Regions from separate parts of the Acidovorax sp. DW039 genome, predicted to be linked through region 2. Evidence: riboswitches for the same ligand, from Rfam matches in the RefSeq annotation. Region 2 holds a riboswitch; each other region holds the start of a gene.
The links. Region 2 has a riboswitch for cobalamin ahead of AACH87_RS16355 (TonB-dependent receptor). Riboswitches for the same ligand answer to the same signal wherever they lie in the genome.
Positions count from the first base shown of each region.

Region 1: linked by a shared signal. The riboswitch ahead of AACH87_RS13485 (TonB-dependent receptor) and the one ahead of AACH87_RS16355 (TonB-dependent receptor) in region 2 are both predicted to bind cobalamin.
Region 3: linked by a shared signal. The riboswitch ahead of cobM (precorrin-4 C(11)-methyltransferase) and the one ahead of AACH87_RS16355 (TonB-dependent receptor) in region 2 are both predicted to bind cobalamin.

Region 1 covers NZ_AP029019.1:3,025,411-3,030,975, reverse strand. Annotated here, with positions in the region: gene AACH87_RS13505 (EAL domain-containing protein) at 1-1,462, shown strand, start outside; gene AACH87_RS13500 (sulfite exporter TauE/SafE family protein) at 1,537-2,352, opposite strand; gene AACH87_RS13495 (cell division protein ZapA) at 2,710-3,066, opposite strand; gene AACH87_RS13490 (DUF904 domain-containing protein) at 3,063-3,299, opposite strand; cobalamin riboswitch at 3,634-3,874, shown strand; gene AACH87_RS13485 (TonB-dependent receptor) at 3,959-5,565, shown strand, end outside.
Region 2 covers NZ_AP029019.1:3,654,443-3,660,007, forward strand. Annotated here, with positions in the region: gene AACH87_RS16340 (tripartite tricarboxylate transporter substrate-binding protein) at 1-990, opposite strand, end outside; gene AACH87_RS16345 (M20 aminoacylase family protein) at 1,030-2,241, opposite strand; gene AACH87_RS16350 (LysR substrate-binding domain-containing protein) at 2,406-3,362, shown strand; cobalamin riboswitch at 3,461-3,765, shown strand; gene AACH87_RS16355 (TonB-dependent receptor) at 4,004-5,565, shown strand, end outside.
Region 3 covers NZ_AP029019.1:113,246-118,810, reverse strand. Annotated here, with positions in the region: gene AACH87_RS00525 (CbiX/SirB N-terminal domain-containing protein) at 1-450, opposite strand, end outside; gene cobM (precorrin-4 C(11)-methyltransferase) at 450-1,256, opposite strand; cobalamin riboswitch at 1,412-1,649, opposite strand; gene AACH87_RS00515 (alpha/beta hydrolase) at 1,666-2,694, opposite strand; gene AACH87_RS00510 (hypothetical protein) at 2,708-3,676, opposite strand; gene lpoB (penicillin-binding protein activator LpoB) at 3,688-4,299, opposite strand; gene AACH87_RS00500 (YcfL family protein) at 4,341-4,736, opposite strand; gene AACH87_RS00495 (hypothetical protein) at 4,795-5,565, opposite strand, start outside.

The DNA.
Region 1 (5,565 bases), 630 kb from region 2:
AGAGACTGGCTTCTGGGAAGGGGAGCTGTGGCTGCCTCGTTTGAATGCAGAGCCGTGTGCAGTTCAGCTGTCATGGGTGGCCTTGCACGATGAGGCTGGGCGTGTCATGCAGAGCATCGGATTCATGCGCGACTTGACTGCGCAACATGCGGCGCAGAAACGCATTGAAGAACTGGCCTACAGCGATGCTCTCACCGGTCTTCCCAACCGCCTGATGCTCAGCAAAAGGGTGGAAGAGGCGATTGCCTCGACTCAGGGCCGTGAAGTGGAGTTTTCCATTCTGTTCCTGGATCTGGACCGCTTCAAAATCATCAATGACTCTCTGGGGCATCCCTTCGGGGATCGGGTGCTGCGCCTGGTGGCCGAAAGGCTGCAGACTTGTTTGCGCCAGACGGATCTGCTGTGCAGGCTGGGCGGCGATGAGTTCGTCATCTACCTGCATGAAGGCTCCGCCAGTGTTGCCGAAGCCGTGTGCCGTCGCATCCTTGATGAAATGCTCAGGCCGTTTCGCTTGGACGAAATGGGATTCTCCATCCAGTGCAGCATTGGTATTGCCCTGTTCCCGGCTGATGGTGCAGGGCTGGATGACCTCATCCAGCAGGCAGACACGGCGATGTACCGGGTCAAAGATCGGGGACGGGGAAGCTATGGTTTCTACCAGCCTGCGATGAACGCCGATTTGCTCTCCCGCATGCGGCTGGAGCATTCCATGCGGCAGGCGCTGGGGTTGGGGCAGATGTCCCTGCACTACCAGCCACAGGTAGAGATCACCACAGGCCGCATTACGGGAGCGGAAGCTTTGATCCGCTGGCACGACCCCGAAGCTGGCTATGTATCGCCAGCTACGTTCATTCCGCTCGCGGAGGAGTCCGGCTATATCGTCACGCTAGGGGCCTGGGTGATGGAGCAGGCCATCCAGGAGGCGTCACGCTGGCAGCGCTCGGGGTCTCCTGTCGTGGTTTCTGTCAACGTTTCTGCCCTGGAGTTTCGTCAGCCTGATTTTGTTGACCGGCTGGTCAACCTCTTGTCGGCATATGCATTGCCCGCCACCTTGCTCGAACTGGAACTGACCGAGAGCATCCTGTTGCAGGATGCCCTGGAGACCGAGCAACGCTTGCATAGCCTTGCCAGGTTGGGGGTCAGCATGGCGATTGATGACTTTGGGACAGGCTATTCCAGCCTGGGGTATCTCAAGAAGCTGCCTATTCACAAACTCAAGGTAGACCAGTCTTTCGTCAAGGGTCTGCCGGGCGACAGTGGTGACCGTGCCATCGTGAGTGCGGTGGTCAGCATGGGGCATGCACTGGGCATTCAAGTGGTGGCTGAAGGCGTGGAAACCACAGAGCAGAAAGCCATGTTGCAGCAACTGGGCTGCGATCATTTCCAGGGCTTTCTGTGCTCCGCCGCGTTACCTGCAGAGGCGTTCAGTGCCCTGCTCAAAGATGCCCTTGTAAGGACGTAGCGCGGACGGATTGAACATTCGGCGGGAGATGCCCGTATGTGCCGGTGGAGACATAAGTCGGGGACATAAGCCCATCAGGCCGTCATGACCCCTTTCCAGAACATGTAGGCCGCCAAGGCAAAAAGCAGGCTGGCGAACACGCGTTTGAGCTTTTTGACAGGAAGGTTGTGAGCCGCTTTCGCTCCCAAAGGCGCGGTGAGCACACTGCAAGTGGCAATCACACCCAACGCCGGCAACCACAGATAACCCAGCGAACCGGCGGGCAGATCGGCAACCGACTGCCCGCCCACCACATAGCCCACCACATTGGCCAGTGCGATGGGAAAACCCAGTGCTGCACTGGTTGCCACCGCGTTATGAATGGGGACGTTGCACCATGTCATGAAGGGCACGCTGACAAAGCCCCCTCCTGCACCCACCAGCCCTGAAAGAAAACCAATCACGCCCCCGGCGCCCAACTGGCCTGCTGTGCCTGGCATCTGGCGGCTGGGCGCGGGCTTCTTGTCCAGAAACATTTGCGTGGCAGAGAAGCTGACGAACAGGCCAAAGAAGACTGCCAGGAAAGAGCCTTTGAGCAGTGCGAACACGCCCAGACTTGCTGCAAACCCGCCGAGCACAATGCCCGGTGCAAGCTTGGTCACGATGTCCCAGCGAACCGCTCCGCGCTTGTGGTGTGCGCGGACGCTGGATACCGAGGTGAACACGATGGTGGCCATGGATGTGGCAATCGCCATCTTCACTGCCAGGTCTGGGGCAACCTGTCTGGCACCGAGGATGTATGTGAGGAAAGGCACCAGCAGCATGCCTCCGCCAATACCCAGCAACCCTGCCAGAAAACCCGTGCACAGGCCCAGTGCGCCCAGTTCAATGATCAAGAGGGGATCGAGCATGGCAGACCTGCAGAGGCTGAGGGAACTGCTGCCGCAGAACTGACGGATGCAGGGGCAGCAATGGATGAAATAAGGTGTCTGCGGACGCCACCGGACCGGCATCCTGAACCGGGGGTTCAGGTGGGCGAGGGCAGTCTGACGTTGGGTTCATCTGACGCGAGACGATCACGCTCATCAGGCGATGTACCAAGCCCGTGCTCAGTGAGCATTGGTTCAAGGAAATATAAAGCCCGGCAACGCCGCAGACGTTGCCATTGTAGGTCTTTCACAGGGCGGGTGGCGGCAAAATCTGCGTTGACCGTGCAGGCTTTGTGAACGCCGTGTCTTGCGCCAGCACCCGCCTTTGCGGGAGCCGGTTCAGAGCAACTGGCCGTCTTGCTCCAGCGCTTGGTCCAGGCGCGCCAACAAGGAGTCGAGCCGCGCCTGTTCCTCTGCACTTGGCGTGGACGTCACGGCACCGGGGTTGAACTGCGCTGCTGCCGCAGGCGAAGGCGCTGCCGCCAGGGCCGCAGCGTCCCGGTCCGCAATTTCGAAGGCCAGATTCAAGGCCGCCAGCACGGCGATGCGTTCACGGGCCCGCACCTTGCCTGCGTCGCGGATGCGGGTCATGGCCGTGTCCACCCTTTCCACGGCGTCGAGAAGGCGAGACTCTTGTCCCTCCGGACAGGCCAGCAGGTAGCTTTGCTGGAGGATCTGCACCTCGATCTGCTTCATTCAGGGTCCTTGGGTGTGAGGGGGGCTGGCGCTGTGGACGAGGGCAGGCGCTCCAGCAGCGCATCCACGCGCGCACGCGCGGCATTCAGGCGCGACTTGAGCGAGTCCCGTTCCTGGGTGAGGGTGCGCACCTGATCGGACAGCAACGCATTGGTGCGCTGCAATTCAGCGTGTCGCAACAGCAGGCGCTCAACACGCTCTGCGATCTGATCGGTGGTGGAGGGTTCTGCCATACAACCCTCGATTGTAGAGTCGTCCGTTTCCAGCCGTACCCATCGAGGCCCTAAGAACCTGTTCAAAATCTTTTTGGGGATCGCATTGGAGTGCAATCGGGATGAGTGGATGCAACGGATGCGCCGCATGGGCTCGTGCCCATGCAAGCAGCCGGGGCGTCCAATCGCCCAATTTCACTCCAACCCTTCGGGCAAGTGGCTTGCCGGGCGGTCTGCGTTGTTGCACCGCTTGCCAATAGCACGGGCTATTGGCGGCGCGCTGCGCCTAGCAGCCCATCCCCTAGCCGGGCGCCCGGCAAGACACTTGTGCGACCCCAAAAAGATCTTGAACAGGTTCTAGAATCGGCGAGTTGGTGCTCGCAGACTGGTTCACAGGCTGCAGTTCAACGGGAAGCAGGAAGGTTTGCCCGCACCATGGGATGCCCGGCCTGCGCTGCCCCCGCAACGGTCAGCGGACGGATCGATTGATCCTCTCTTCACACATCACGCCACTGGGTGCCTTGAACAAGCGTCTGGGAAGGCGGTGGAGGGTGTTTCCGCCAGCCCGGATACCGGCCAACACGGTGGCTGCGTCGATGCAATGCATCACAGCGCAGCCGTATCACCCACATGCTGGCGGGGAGGCCGGCACGGGTTGTTTGTCGTTTGTGTTTCCCATGATGAAGTTCTCTACACCTTGCGTTCGCACCCAGGTGCTTCCGTCCCTGCGTCCCTTGTGGTTCGCCCTGGCATCTGCGGGGCTGTGCGCAGCGTCCCTGACTGTCCACGCCCAGAACGTTTCCGAAACAGTCCAACTGGCTCAAAACCTGCGTTCGCCATCGATGTCTGAAATGGTGGTGGCTGCTACACGCACCGAGCAGCCATTGTCTGACCTGGTGGCGGATGTCTCCATCGTGGACCGTGACAGCATCGAGCGCAGCGGTGCCACTGGTCTTGGCGATTTGCTGGCCCGTCTGCCTGGGGTAGAGATGTCCCGCAATGGTGGCCCAGGCACGACCACCAGCCTGTTCCTGCGTGGCGCTGAAACCCGCTTTACTGCTGTCTACATCGATGGCGTGCGCATGGATTCGCAATCCACCGGCGGCGCCGCCTGGGAGACGATTCCACTCGGGTTGATTGACCGCATCGAAGTGCTGCGGGGGCCTGCTGGCGCGGTTTACGGGTCTGACGCCATGGGTGGGGTGATCCAGATTTTTACCAAGCGTGGCGAAAAGGGCGTCGCGCCTTTCGTTTCCGTGGGTGTGGGTAACCGTGCCACCACCAAGCTGGAAGCCGGTGTGAGTGGCGCCAGCGGCACGGTGGACTACTCGCTGGGGCTCATGCGCGACGAAAGCGATGGCTTCAATGCCCGACCCGTTGCAGGCCAGAACCCCGACAAGGACGGTTACCGCAACACGGCCGGCAATGCACGCCTCGGTCTGCAATTGAACTCGGCCCACAGGCTTGAAGGCTCGCTTATGGTGGGCGACACCAACAGCGGATACGACAGCGGCCTGGGCAAGGATGACCGCAACCTGCACACCATGCACGCACTGGGTCTGAACTGGCTCGCGCAGTGGAGCACTGCTTACAAGACCCGCCTGAGCATCACCGACTCGCGCGACAAGTACGAAACAACACCCACGGTCTACCTGTCGGATACCCGCCTGCGCGGCTATCTGTTCCAGAACGAATGGCGCCAGGGCGCGCACCTGATCACCGCGGCTTTGGAGCGCCGTGAAGACCACCTGGAGAACAAGCCCATCGACCGCGATCGTTCGCAAAACGCACTGGCTTTGGGTTATGGCTTCAATGCGGGGGGGCACACCATCCACGTCAATGCCCGGCATGACGATGACAGCGAGTTTGGTGGCAAGAACACCGGCAGCGTAGCCTATGGCTACGCCATCACGCCCCAGTGGCGTGCTACGGCCTCGGTGGGCACGGCCTTCCGTGCGCCCACGTTGTACCAGCGCTTCAGCCAGTACGGCGTTGCCTCGCTGCGGCCAGAGTCTGCGCGCAATGCGGAACTGGGCTTGCGTTACGCGCAGGGGGACAGCAGCTTGTCGGCCGTGGCCTATCGCAACCGCGTTACCAACCTGATCAGCTTTGTGGGCGCATCGGCATGCTCGCCGCTGCAAACTCAGGGCTGCTACGCCAACACCGCCCGTGCCGAATACAAGGGCGTGACGCTGGCAGCGTCGCACCGTATCGGCACCGTGCAACTGCACGGCTCGCTTGACCTGCAGCGCCCGCGTGATCTGGACACAGGCAAGCAACTGGCCCG
Region 2 (5,565 bases):
CTCGGCCAGCTTTTCGTACTTGCTGCTTTCATCGGCCATGAACCGGGCCAGGTTCTCCCGGCCTGTGGCCATCACCATGCCTGCATCTTCCAGCTTCTTGCGCACCACGGGGTCCTGCAGCGTGGTCTGCAGCTGGCTCGCCAGCAGTGCGGTCACGTCGGCAGGCAGGCCCTTGGGGGCCATCAGGGCATACCAGCCCACCAGCTCATAGCCCTTGAGGGGCGCAAACTCGGTCAGTGCGGGCACTTGGGGCAGGCTGCCCAGGCGCTGGGTGCTGCTGACGGCCAGGGCGGTGATGCGGCCGCTGCGGATGAAGGGCATGGCCGAGCTCGGGGACAGCACCGCGAAGTCCAGGCTCCCCCCCGCCAGATCGCTCGTGAGCGGAGCCACGCCCCGGTAGGGGATGTGCGTCATGAACACCCCGGCCTTTTGCTTGAACAACTCGCCCGCAAAGTGCAGCGTGGAGCCCACGCCCGAGCTGCCGTAGCTGTATTTGCCAGGGTTGCGGCGCAGCAGGTCGAGCAGTTCAGGAATGGACTTGATGCCCGTATGCGGCGCAGCGGTGAGTACCACCGGGGCAGTGGCCATCATGCCGATGGGGGTGAAGTCCTTGAGGCCGTCATAACGCTGGGCGGGGTTGACCACGCGGGTGCCCACCAGTTCGTTGCTGGAACCCACCAGCAGCGTGTACCCATCGGGCGTGGAAGTGGCCACACGTTGCGCAGCAATGGCACCCGCTGCGCCACCCTGGTTGTCCACCACCGTGGTGGCCTTCAGGCGCGGGCCCAATGCATCGGCCAGCACGCGGCCAATCAGGTCCACCGAGCCCCCGGCAGGGTAGCCCACCACGAACTTGATGGGTTTGGAGGGGTAGGCCGACTGGGCACTGCCGGGCAGGGCCCACCCGGCAGCGCCCAAGGCGGCCAGGCCACGCAGGACATCACGGCGGGACGTTGCAGCAGAGGCCGCATCAAGCAAAGACAGAGTCATGGATTAGCTCGCAGTCAAGAAGAGAAAAAACGGGAGCGATCAGGCGGTTGCCTGGGCCGAAAGGAAGTGCTCTGTGAGCTTGACCCAGTACGAAGCGGCCACGGGCAGGATGCGGTCGTTGAAGTCGTAGCCAGGGTTGTGCACCATGCAACCGCCCGTGCCATGGGTGTCCCCCTCGCCGTTGCCCACGATGAAGTAGCTGCCGGGGCAGGCTTCGAGCATGAAAGAGAAGTCTTCGCTGCCCGTCAGGGGTTGCAGGTTGGGAATGAGGGCGCCCTCGCCCAGCCAGTCCACTGCCACCTGCCGGGCGATGGCGGTGCAGGCAGGGTCGTTGACCAGTGCGGGGTAACGCCAGCGGTATTCCACCTCGGCCTCGGCCCCCAGTGCAGCGGACTGTGCGTGGGCCAGGGCGGTGATGCGCTCGCGCAGCTGCTGGCGCACCTCGGGCCGGTAGGCGCGCACCGACAGGCGCAGTTCCACCTCGTTCGGGATCACGTTGGGTGCATCGCCCGCATGGATGGCCCCCACAGTCACCACAGCCATGTCGCGCGGGTCTACGTTGCGCGAAACCACCGTTTGCAAGGCCAGAATCAGATGCGCGGAGGCCACCACCGGGTCCCACGACAGATGCGGTGCCGAACCGTGACCGCCCTTGCCGCGCACCTTGATGATGACGGTGTCGGACGACGCCATGAACGAGCCCGACATGAAGCCAAACTGCCCTGCGGGAAAGCCGGGCATGTTGTGCAGGGCAAAGATGGCATCGCACGGGAACAGCCGGAACAGTCCGTCCTCCACCATCTTGCGGCCACCGCCCAAGCCCTCTTCGGCGGGCTGAAAGATCAGGTGCAGCGTGCCGTCAAACGACCGGGTCTGCGCCAGGTGGCGCGCTGCAGCCAGCAGCGTGGCGGTGTGCCCGTCGTGCCCGCAGGCGTGCATCTTGCCCGCATGGCGGCTGGCATAGGGCAGGCCCGTGGCTTCGTGGATGGGCAGCGCATCCATGTCGGCCCGCAGGCCCAGGCGCTTGCTGCCCTGGCCCACCCGCAGCGTGCCCACCACGCCAGTACCGCCCAGCCCCCGGTGCACTTCGTAGCCCCATTCGGTCAGCCGCTCGGCGACCAGGTCACTGGTGGCAAATTCCTCAAAGGCCAGCTCGGGGTGGGCGTGGATGTGGTGGCGCAGGGCCACCATTTCGGGTTCCAACGCGCGGATGCCGGGCAACACGGCAGTTTGCAGAAGGTCTTGGTTCATGCAATCCAGTCTAGGCAGGCAGGCGGTGCGGCAAAAGACCACCGCTGCTTGGCACGACAGGCTGTGCCTTGCACCCCGCGCCGTACGCTCTGCCTGCAAGCCCGGCGGCATGGAATGTGCATGATGGCGTTATGGACGCTGCGCGCACCCCTCCCCATCTGTCAATGAAACTCCACCAGATTCGCTATCTGGTGGCGCTGGCGGAGTGCGGCAGTGTGCGGGCTGCAGCGCGAGCGCTGGGGGTGACGCAAGCCGCCGTCACCCAGGGCCTGCGAGAGCTGGAGGAGGCGCACCGCCTGCCGCTGTTTCAGCGCCATAGCAGCGGCATGGTGCTCACGCACGCGGGGCAGGTGCTGCTGCGCCACGCACAGTTGGTCACCGGGCAGCTGGAACAGGCCGAGGCAGAAATGGCCGCCCTGCGCGACCCGCAGGCCCACATGCGCCTGGCAGTGGCGGTCACGCCGTGGATTGCGCACAGCCTGCTGCCCACGGTGCTCGCCAGCTTCCGCGCGGAACTGCCCCAGGTGCGACTGGAGCTGTTTGAGGGTTTGTCTGCCGTGGCGTTGCCTCGTCTGCGCGAAGGCAGCATCGACCTGCTGATTGGCCGTGTGCCCACTGGCAGCGCTGCGCAAGACCTGCACGCCACGCCGCTCTTTCGCTACGAAGCTGCCGTGGTGGCACGCACCGGGCACCCGCTGGTGCAGGCCAGGTCGCTGCACGAGCTGCATGACTGTGACTGGCTGCTGAACTACACGCCCAGCGAAGAGAGCGGCATTTTTGAAAAGCTCTTTTTGCGGCACGGCATCGCGGTGCCCACGCGGCGCATTCACCTCGTGCACTCTGCCTCTTTGCTGCTGCACCTGGTGGCGCACAGTGACATGGTGTCGTTCTGTCCCTGGCCCCTGATTGAGACCGAAGGCCCGGCGGGCCGCATTACGCCTCTGCGCTTGAGTGAACCCTTTGAGCCCCACGTGGCAGGAGTGCTGCAACGCGGCCACGGCCCACTGCCCTTTGTGGCCCAGCGTTTTGTGGCACACCTGCTACGGCAGGTGCATGCGTGCCGCGAAACCACCGACCCGCAGTTACAACGCGTGTTCCGCTCCATCGACGTGCTGGAGTAGCACGCGCCCAGTGCAGCAAGCAAAAGGGCTGCGCGTATACTGCGCCCGCCTTCGCTGGGACGCGCTGCATCGCATCAGATGGATGCGGCAAGCCTCTCGAAGCACACCGTGCAACAGGTGTCTGCATGTCTCATGCAGAGTAAACGGGAACAAGGTGACTGCGCAAAGCCCCATGGCTTCATGGAGGTCTGGACCGCACACTCCTTGGCTGCCCCCGCAACGGTAAGCAAAGACAGCCCCCATCGCACACAGGCCTCGCGGTCTGCGTGCATCCACTGAGCGCCTACGTGGTCTGCCCCCGGCAGATGCGCGGCGCGCTTGGGAAGGAGGGGGTCTGGTCAGAACGCTTCTGCGATCTGGCCCTTTGTAAGCCCGGATACCGGCCTGCTGCTTTGGAGCGACTCACACAACCCCCCTGGCGTCGTTGTCCCGTCTTGCCGTACTGCTTGTACTGCCTGCGACGGAACGCCTAGCCAGGGCCGCTTCGCTGGCTTGTGTGAGCCGCTCTTCGTCGCGCATCTCCTTCGGAGGGTGCGCATACCAGCCGCCTGCGGGGTGCAGGCAGTGATGCAGCAAGCCCTGCCCGGCGGGTGGCGGCGTGCGCGTTGCTGTCGCTTCAGGTGGCCTAACCTGTTTTTGTCATGCAACGCCAACATACTGTTCTCTCTTCATCGGCTGCTGCTTCGCGCACCAGCCACCACGCACTCTTCAAGCCTTTCAAGCCATTGATGCCCTTGGCGCACAGCGCCATCGCAGCGGCCACCCTGGCGTGCTGCGCTGCAGCAGCTCAGACCACGCTACCCAGCGTAGATGTCACCGAGCCTGCCGAACGCGCAGGCCTGCGGCTACAGCAGGCGAGCACCACGGGTACACGCACGGGCCTTGCCGTGCGCGAAGCCCCGATGAGTATGGATGGCGTGTCAGACCTGCAACTGCAGGAGCGGGGCGACACGGCGGTGACCGAAGCCATCACCCGCACCGTGGGCCTGACGGCGGCAGGCTCGCCGGGCAATGGCGGGCTGGCCTTCAGCAGCCGGGGCTTTTTTGGGGCCAACTCCGTGGGTGTGGCCGAGGACGGCGTTGCCGCCGGGGTGGCTGCAGGCACCATCTCCTACCCGTCTGACACCTGGGGCTATGAGCGCATGGAAGTGCTGCGCGGCCCGGCCTCGCTCATGTACGGCAGCGGCACCGTGGGCGCGACCCTCAACGCCGTGCGCAAGGCCCCCAGCCGCGAGCGCACCACTGAAGTGCTGCTGGCAGGCGGCACGAAAGAGGCCGCCCGTGCAGGCGTGGGTGCCACCGGGCCACTGGGCGAATCAGCCAGCTACCGCATCGATGCCTACGGCAGCCAGGCCGATGGCGACCGGGCATTGAGCTTCAGCCAGTCGGGCAAATTCATGGGCACGCTGCGGCTGCAGCCCCGGGCAGATCTGCAGATAGACCTGGTGGCCGACCGCGCCACCCAGGAGCCCGCCCGGTACTGGGGCACCCCCGGGGTCAATGGCCGGGTAGCTGCAGAGCTGGCTGGAGAGAACTACAATGCCAGTGACAGCATCATCCGCTACGAGGACACCCGCCTGCGCGCCAAGGTGCAGTGGCAGGCGAGCGACGCACTGACGCTGCGCAACGAAACCTATTACTTCAAAACCGACCGGCACTGGCGCAACATTGAGGCCTACAGCTTCAACCCCGCGGCGGGCACGGTCACACGGTCTGACTACCTGGAAATCCTGCACCACCTGGAGCAGACCGGTAACAACGTCAGTGCAGCGGGCCGCTCGGGCGCACACCGTTGGGTGGTGGGCTGGGACGCCGTGCGGTCCAGCTTCACGCACACCAACAATGCGCCCTATGGCGGCACCTCTACGGTCTCGGCCATTAACCCCGTGCAGGGCACCTGGGCCAGCCCCGACGCCACGCTGCCCAAGTACGACACGAGCCTGACCCAGCATGCGGTGTATGCGGAAGATGCGTGGACACTGGCACCTCAGTGGCTGGCCTTGGTGGGCCTGCGCCACGATGCCTACCGCTATGACCGGCAGGAACTGCAGGCAGGAACCCGGTTTGACAAGCAGATGGGCGGCACGTCTGCGCGGGGTGGTCTCACCTACCGCTGGGATGACCGCACCAGCGTCTATGCGCAGGTGAGCACGGGCTATGACCCGGTGACCGCGTTGATCAGCCTCAACCTGGCCAACCGCGA
Region 3 (5,565 bases), 1.3 Mb from region 2:
CAGCACAACGCCGGTGGTGGTGGGGTCAGGCATGTCCAGCTCGCTCATGCACTTGCGCAGGTTGCGGCGCAGCACATCCAGGATGGGGTCGCATGCGGTGAGGTGCGGGCCATACAGAAATTCGGTGCCGGGGCAGTGTTCACGGGCATGCTCAATGGCCTCGGGAATCTCCATCTTCACGTGGCCTGCCGCGTTCAGGATGAGCGGCAGCACCAGCACGCGGCGGGCGTTGCGTGCGGCGTGCAGCAAGCCGTCGTGCAGGCTGGGGGGCGCAAACTCGATGAAGCACACCTCGATATTCCAGCTGGGCTGGCGTGTGCGCCACTGGGCCACAAAGCGGTGGATTTCGTCATTGCCCTCGGGCTCGCGCGAGCCGTGGCCGATGAGCAGGATGGTGTCTTCGTGGCGTGCGCCGTGGTGTGTACCGAGGGGCGTGGCTGGGGTTTGCATCAGGAAGTCTCCGTGGGCGTGGCAGGCACACTGGCCTTGCGAAAGCGGTGGGTGAAGCTGGCGTCGTACAGCTTGGACTTGGCGAGCGTGGGCCAGTGGCGCGCACCCAGGTTGGGGCTGGCAATCACCATGGCCTGGCTGACCACCTTGGCGTCGCGGCAGCGCTGGCGGATGTCGGCCAGCGTGCCGCGGATGATGAGTTCCTCACCCGGCCAGCTGGCCTTGTGCACCACGAGCATGGGGGCGTCATCAGCCCAGCCCGCGGTGCGCAATTGCTCCTGCACCTTGTGCAGCAGGGTGATGGACAGAAAGATGCACAGCGTGCAGTGGTGGCGCGCCAGTTCGGCCAGCGACTCACCTTCGGGCATGGGCGTGCGGCCTTCCACGCGGGTGAAGATCACGCTCTGCGTGACTTCGGGCAGCGTGAAACTCTCCACCGCGGCTGCCGCAGATGCCATGGCCGAGGACACGCCAGGCACCACCCGCACAGGCACCCCCGCGGCATCGAGCGGCTGCACCACTTCAATCAGCGCGCCATACAAGGCAGGGTCGCCCGTCTGAAGGCGGATGACCACGGCGTGCTGCTGTGCCTGGGCGATAAGCCATGCGGCCATCTGCTCCAGCGTCATGTCCTTGCTGTCAGCAATGGTGCAGCCAGGTGGGGCCCAGCGGGTCACGGCCTCGTTGACCAGCGAACCTGCAAACAGGATGGCTCCTGCGCGCTCAATCAGGGAACGGCCCTTGACGGTGATGAGCTCCGGATCGCCCGGGCCCGCGCCCACAAACCAGACGGTACCGACCGTCATGGCTGGCGCCAGCCCCAGCTGCCCATGGATACGCCATGACCCGCCAAATGCTGCGCCGCTGGCTCCATCGCCAGCACAAAGAAATTCAACATGAAAACGACCCGGACTGACCCAGACCCCTGCCTCCCCGCAGGTTCTGTGAAATGGGTGGGCACGTGGCTCACCCGCTTGTCGGCCGGTCTCCGGGCTGGCGAGATGTTCCTGCGAATCCTTCCCAGGCTCTCGGAACCCAGTGGACATGTGACGCAGGCTGAAGGCATGCAGCCTTCTCTCGCTTACCGTTGCGGGGGCAGCTCAGGTTAAGGGCGACTCGTGGTGCGCCGCGCTCTCCTGATTCCCGTTTAACTGTGCCGTTGCAATAACGGCACGAGCACCAACGGGGGCGAGTATAGGGCCTGCAGGGAAAGGGTCAACGCAAAGTCAAATGGGCACAAAGACCGCTCTGGGGTGTTCGCCCCCAGCTTTCCAGTGCAGACCAAAGCCGCTGCACGCCATCCACGCCCGCTGTCTGCAGGCCATGGTCGGCTCCTGGCACCCGCAGCGCGCAATAGGGTGCATGGCGGTGTGAAGCCTGCTGCGCGAATTGTTCGTAGGCGGTGGGAGGCACCAGCTCATCGGCATCACCCCATGCTTGCAGCAAGGGCCACGGGCCCTGCAGCAACGGCTGCTGCACGGGCCACTGCCAGAGATCCCGCCAGTAGCGCAGGCTGCGCCCCTGTAGCACCTGCGAGTCCGGCCGCGGGCCTGCCTGGGCGCGGGCGAGTGCTTCCCAGTCCGCCAGATGGCCCATGCGCTCGGCCTGCATCTGACCAGCGTCGCGCGGGTCCAGCCCACTGCTGGCAATCATGACCACCCCGGCGGGTGCTGGGGCGACTGCCTCAGCCAGGGAGGGAAGCAGCTCTGCACCCTCTGAGATGCCCACCAGCAACCAGGGCACAGAGGGCGCTTCTGCAGCGTGCGCCTGGATGAGCTGGCGCAGCGCCACACGGGCGTGTGCACTCCACCATGCCAGGCTGTCAGAGGCGACAAAGGACCGGGAACATTGGTGGGATGGTGTTGCATCGGCCGGATGCACGCCGGGCTTGTGTAGCACCGTCACCTGCGCATGCAAAAGCCCTCGAAAGTAGCGGTCTGCCACCGCCCCCATGCCCGCGCAGCCCGAGCCGGGAATGACCACCACGCGATAACGCAGCGGGGGAACCACCGGCCCGCGCTGCAGGGCCCACACGGTCTGGCCCTGTGCTCCGGGCAGTTGAGCGGCTGCAAAACGGCTGGGGGCTTCCGAGGCTCTGTCTGCAGGGCAATCCAGCATATTCATCCGCTGGCCGGTGGCGGGTGAAGAACATCCCGACAGCACTGCGGGCACAGCAGAAACAGCCAACAAAAAGGCCAGCACGAGGCTGGCCTGGACAACGCCGGAGCGATGCGGGCAGGTCATGCCACCGCCATCCTCACTTGAGGATAAGCACCTGCTCAGGCTGTTGGGGCACTGGCATGGGCTGGGGCTGCCCGCCACCTGCGGGATAGGGCATGGGCTGCGCGGGACGCACGCCACGCGAGAGGTGTGCGTCGGTGTAACCCAGCTGGGTAGCCAGCTGCACGTACACGTCCTGCGCCAGACTTTGCGAGGTTTCGCGGATGACCTTGGCGCGGTTGGGCGGGGCAATGTCGCCGCGGGTGGACAGGATCTTGGTGTCGTTGCCTTCACCTTGGGCAGAGAACGCCGCCTTGATCTCGTAGGTCTTGGTGTTGATCAGCGAGAAGTCGGCCAGCAGCTGCAGGCCGTACTGGCGCGTGGCGTTGCTGGTGCCCTGGATGGGGTGCAACGCATCAGTGAAGTCGATGCTGGAGACCACGCCAAACAGCACGTAGTCCGCACCGTTGAATTCACCCCTCTTGATACGGGCAATCACGTCGGTGACCTGGGGCTGCGCCTTGGGCGTGGCCATTTTGCCGCCCTGCACCTGGTTCAGCACCTGCTCGGCCTTGGAGGCCTGGGGCGCACCCGCATCAAAGCCCTTGCCCTGCACCAGGCGGAAGTAGGTGCCCTGCAGCAGCGCACCCTTGATGTCGTTGGTGTAGCCGCCCAACTCACGCTGTTCGATGTAGCTGTAGCTGCCCGCCACATACGTGCCGCTGGCCTGCTCGGAGGCCTGCACCGACTGGCTGCCAGAGTAGGAGCCGCCGCCGCCGTACATGCCGTGGCTGTGACTGCCGCCCTGGCTGCTGCGCGCACTCATCTGGGCGCTGCGCTGGTAGGTGCCCGCCACAAAATACTCGGACACGCGCTGTGCGTAGGCCAGGTCTGTCACGGCGATCTTAGGGGCCGTGTTCTGCTGGGCCTGGGCAGCGGGGACCCAGGCCAGCGTGGTGGCAGCAATCACGGCCAGGGCCGTGTGCAAGGTGGTTCTGCGTTGCATGATGTGCTCCGTCACTTCTTGCTGGTCTTGCGAATTTCTTTTTCGTCCTGCCATTCGATCGTGCCTTCCTGCACGTCGAACATCTTCAGCGTGAACTTGTAGAACACGTCCTTGGTGGTGTTGTTCTGCTTGACGATGCTGGTCAGCTCGCCTTCGAGCTGGTACTTTGCAGCCGTCATCTGGCCAACCTTGGCGGTGGTGTTCTGCTTGTACAGGCCGCTCTGGTTCTGGCGCTGCAGCTCGTCCACGCCCTGCTGCATCTCGTTGATGGAGCGGGTAAAGCGCACCTTGCCCGACTTGACCAGTGCGGTCTGGATGGAGTTCATGACGTTGGTGGTGTCGATGTACTCGCTGGTCTTGTTCTTGACGGTGGAGATGGTGACGGTAGGACGGCCCTGGAAGATGCCGGTTTCCAGCAGGCTGCCCACCATCTTCTCGGCAATCATTTGCAGGTCGGTAGAACCGAATTCATTGGTCACGAGCTCGACGGCCTTGGCATCGCCATAGTTCACCTGGCGGTCAAAGCGCACGGTAGGAGAGGACAGGTTCTGGCAGGCAGACAGGGCCAGAGTGCTGGCTACGAAAGCAGTGATGAGCGCAGTGCGCTGGAAGGTACGTTGCATGGTGATCTCCAAAATTCGAGTGAAACAGGCCTCAGCGTGTCTCAGCGGGGTTCCACATTCATTTCAAGGCGCAGGTCCACAGCAGCGCTGGTGGGTGCCACACTCTTGACGGTCTGCTGGCCCAGGCCCAGCACCGTGAGTTGCTTCCACGATTCGCCATCGCCCACCTGATTGCCCACGTTGTCCAGCCACTTGAAGCGGTAGAACATGGTGCGATCGCTGCGGCCGGTGTTCTGCAGGTCTGCCTGCACGGTCAGGATGTCGTTCTTGCGCACCAGACGCATTTCGGTGATGGCGATGTTGTTGGCTTCGCCGCGCAACGCCACCTTGGACGCCACCATGGGGGGTGTTGCGGGGTCGTGCTGCTGTGCTGCGGCTGCGCCGACGAAAGTCAGGGCAGCGATGCTGACGGCGGCCCAGAGGTTGCGGTGGCTCATGGAATGAATCTCCTGTAAGCAGATAGATGGGTGAGGTTCAGAGCTTTTTCAGCCGCTGTTATTTGGCTGCGGGAGTGGTGGCCGTGGCCTTCACCGCAGGCTTGGTATTGGTTGCCGCAGTACGGCTGCGGGTTGGGGTGGAAGCGCGGGATGCTTCCTTGCCCTGCTGGGCTGGTGCTGCGGCCTCGGCAGGCACAGAGCCCACAGGGGCGAGCTTGCCCACGCTGGCCACTTCACCCATCAACACCGTGTTTTCGTAAAGACGCAGGGGCACCAGAGCGTACTGGCCATCGATCTTCACGGGGTCGGGCAGTGCACGGCCATTCACCGTCACCACGTGTTCGCCTGGGGGCAGGTAGCCACGGGCAATGTAGACACGGCCGGGCAGCATGCGCCACATGCGGTCATCAGCCACTTCGGTCGCTGCCGAAGCCACGGCACCGATCAGGCCACCCACCAGACCACCGCGCTTTTGCAACTCGTTCTGCACCATGCCCTTGGCAACCGCACGGGTCACGCCACGCAGCACCATGCCGGGCATCTCGTCCTTGAGGGCGCGGCGGGCCATCACGTTCACGTCCACCACCTTTTCCATTTTCAGGTTGGTTCCTGCCGCCGACAGCGTGGTCAGCAGAGGATCGTTGGAGGGCTCGATGATGGGATAGGAAATGCTGGCTGTGACCATGCCCCGCGAGGTGGGCACGGGAATGGTGAACGCCTTGGGCTTGCGTGCGGGGGCATCACCGGCCTCCACGATGAACAGCACATCGGTCATGCGCTGGCGGCGTTTCCAGGTGAAGCTGGTGCGGCTGTCCAGGCCGCGCAGGCC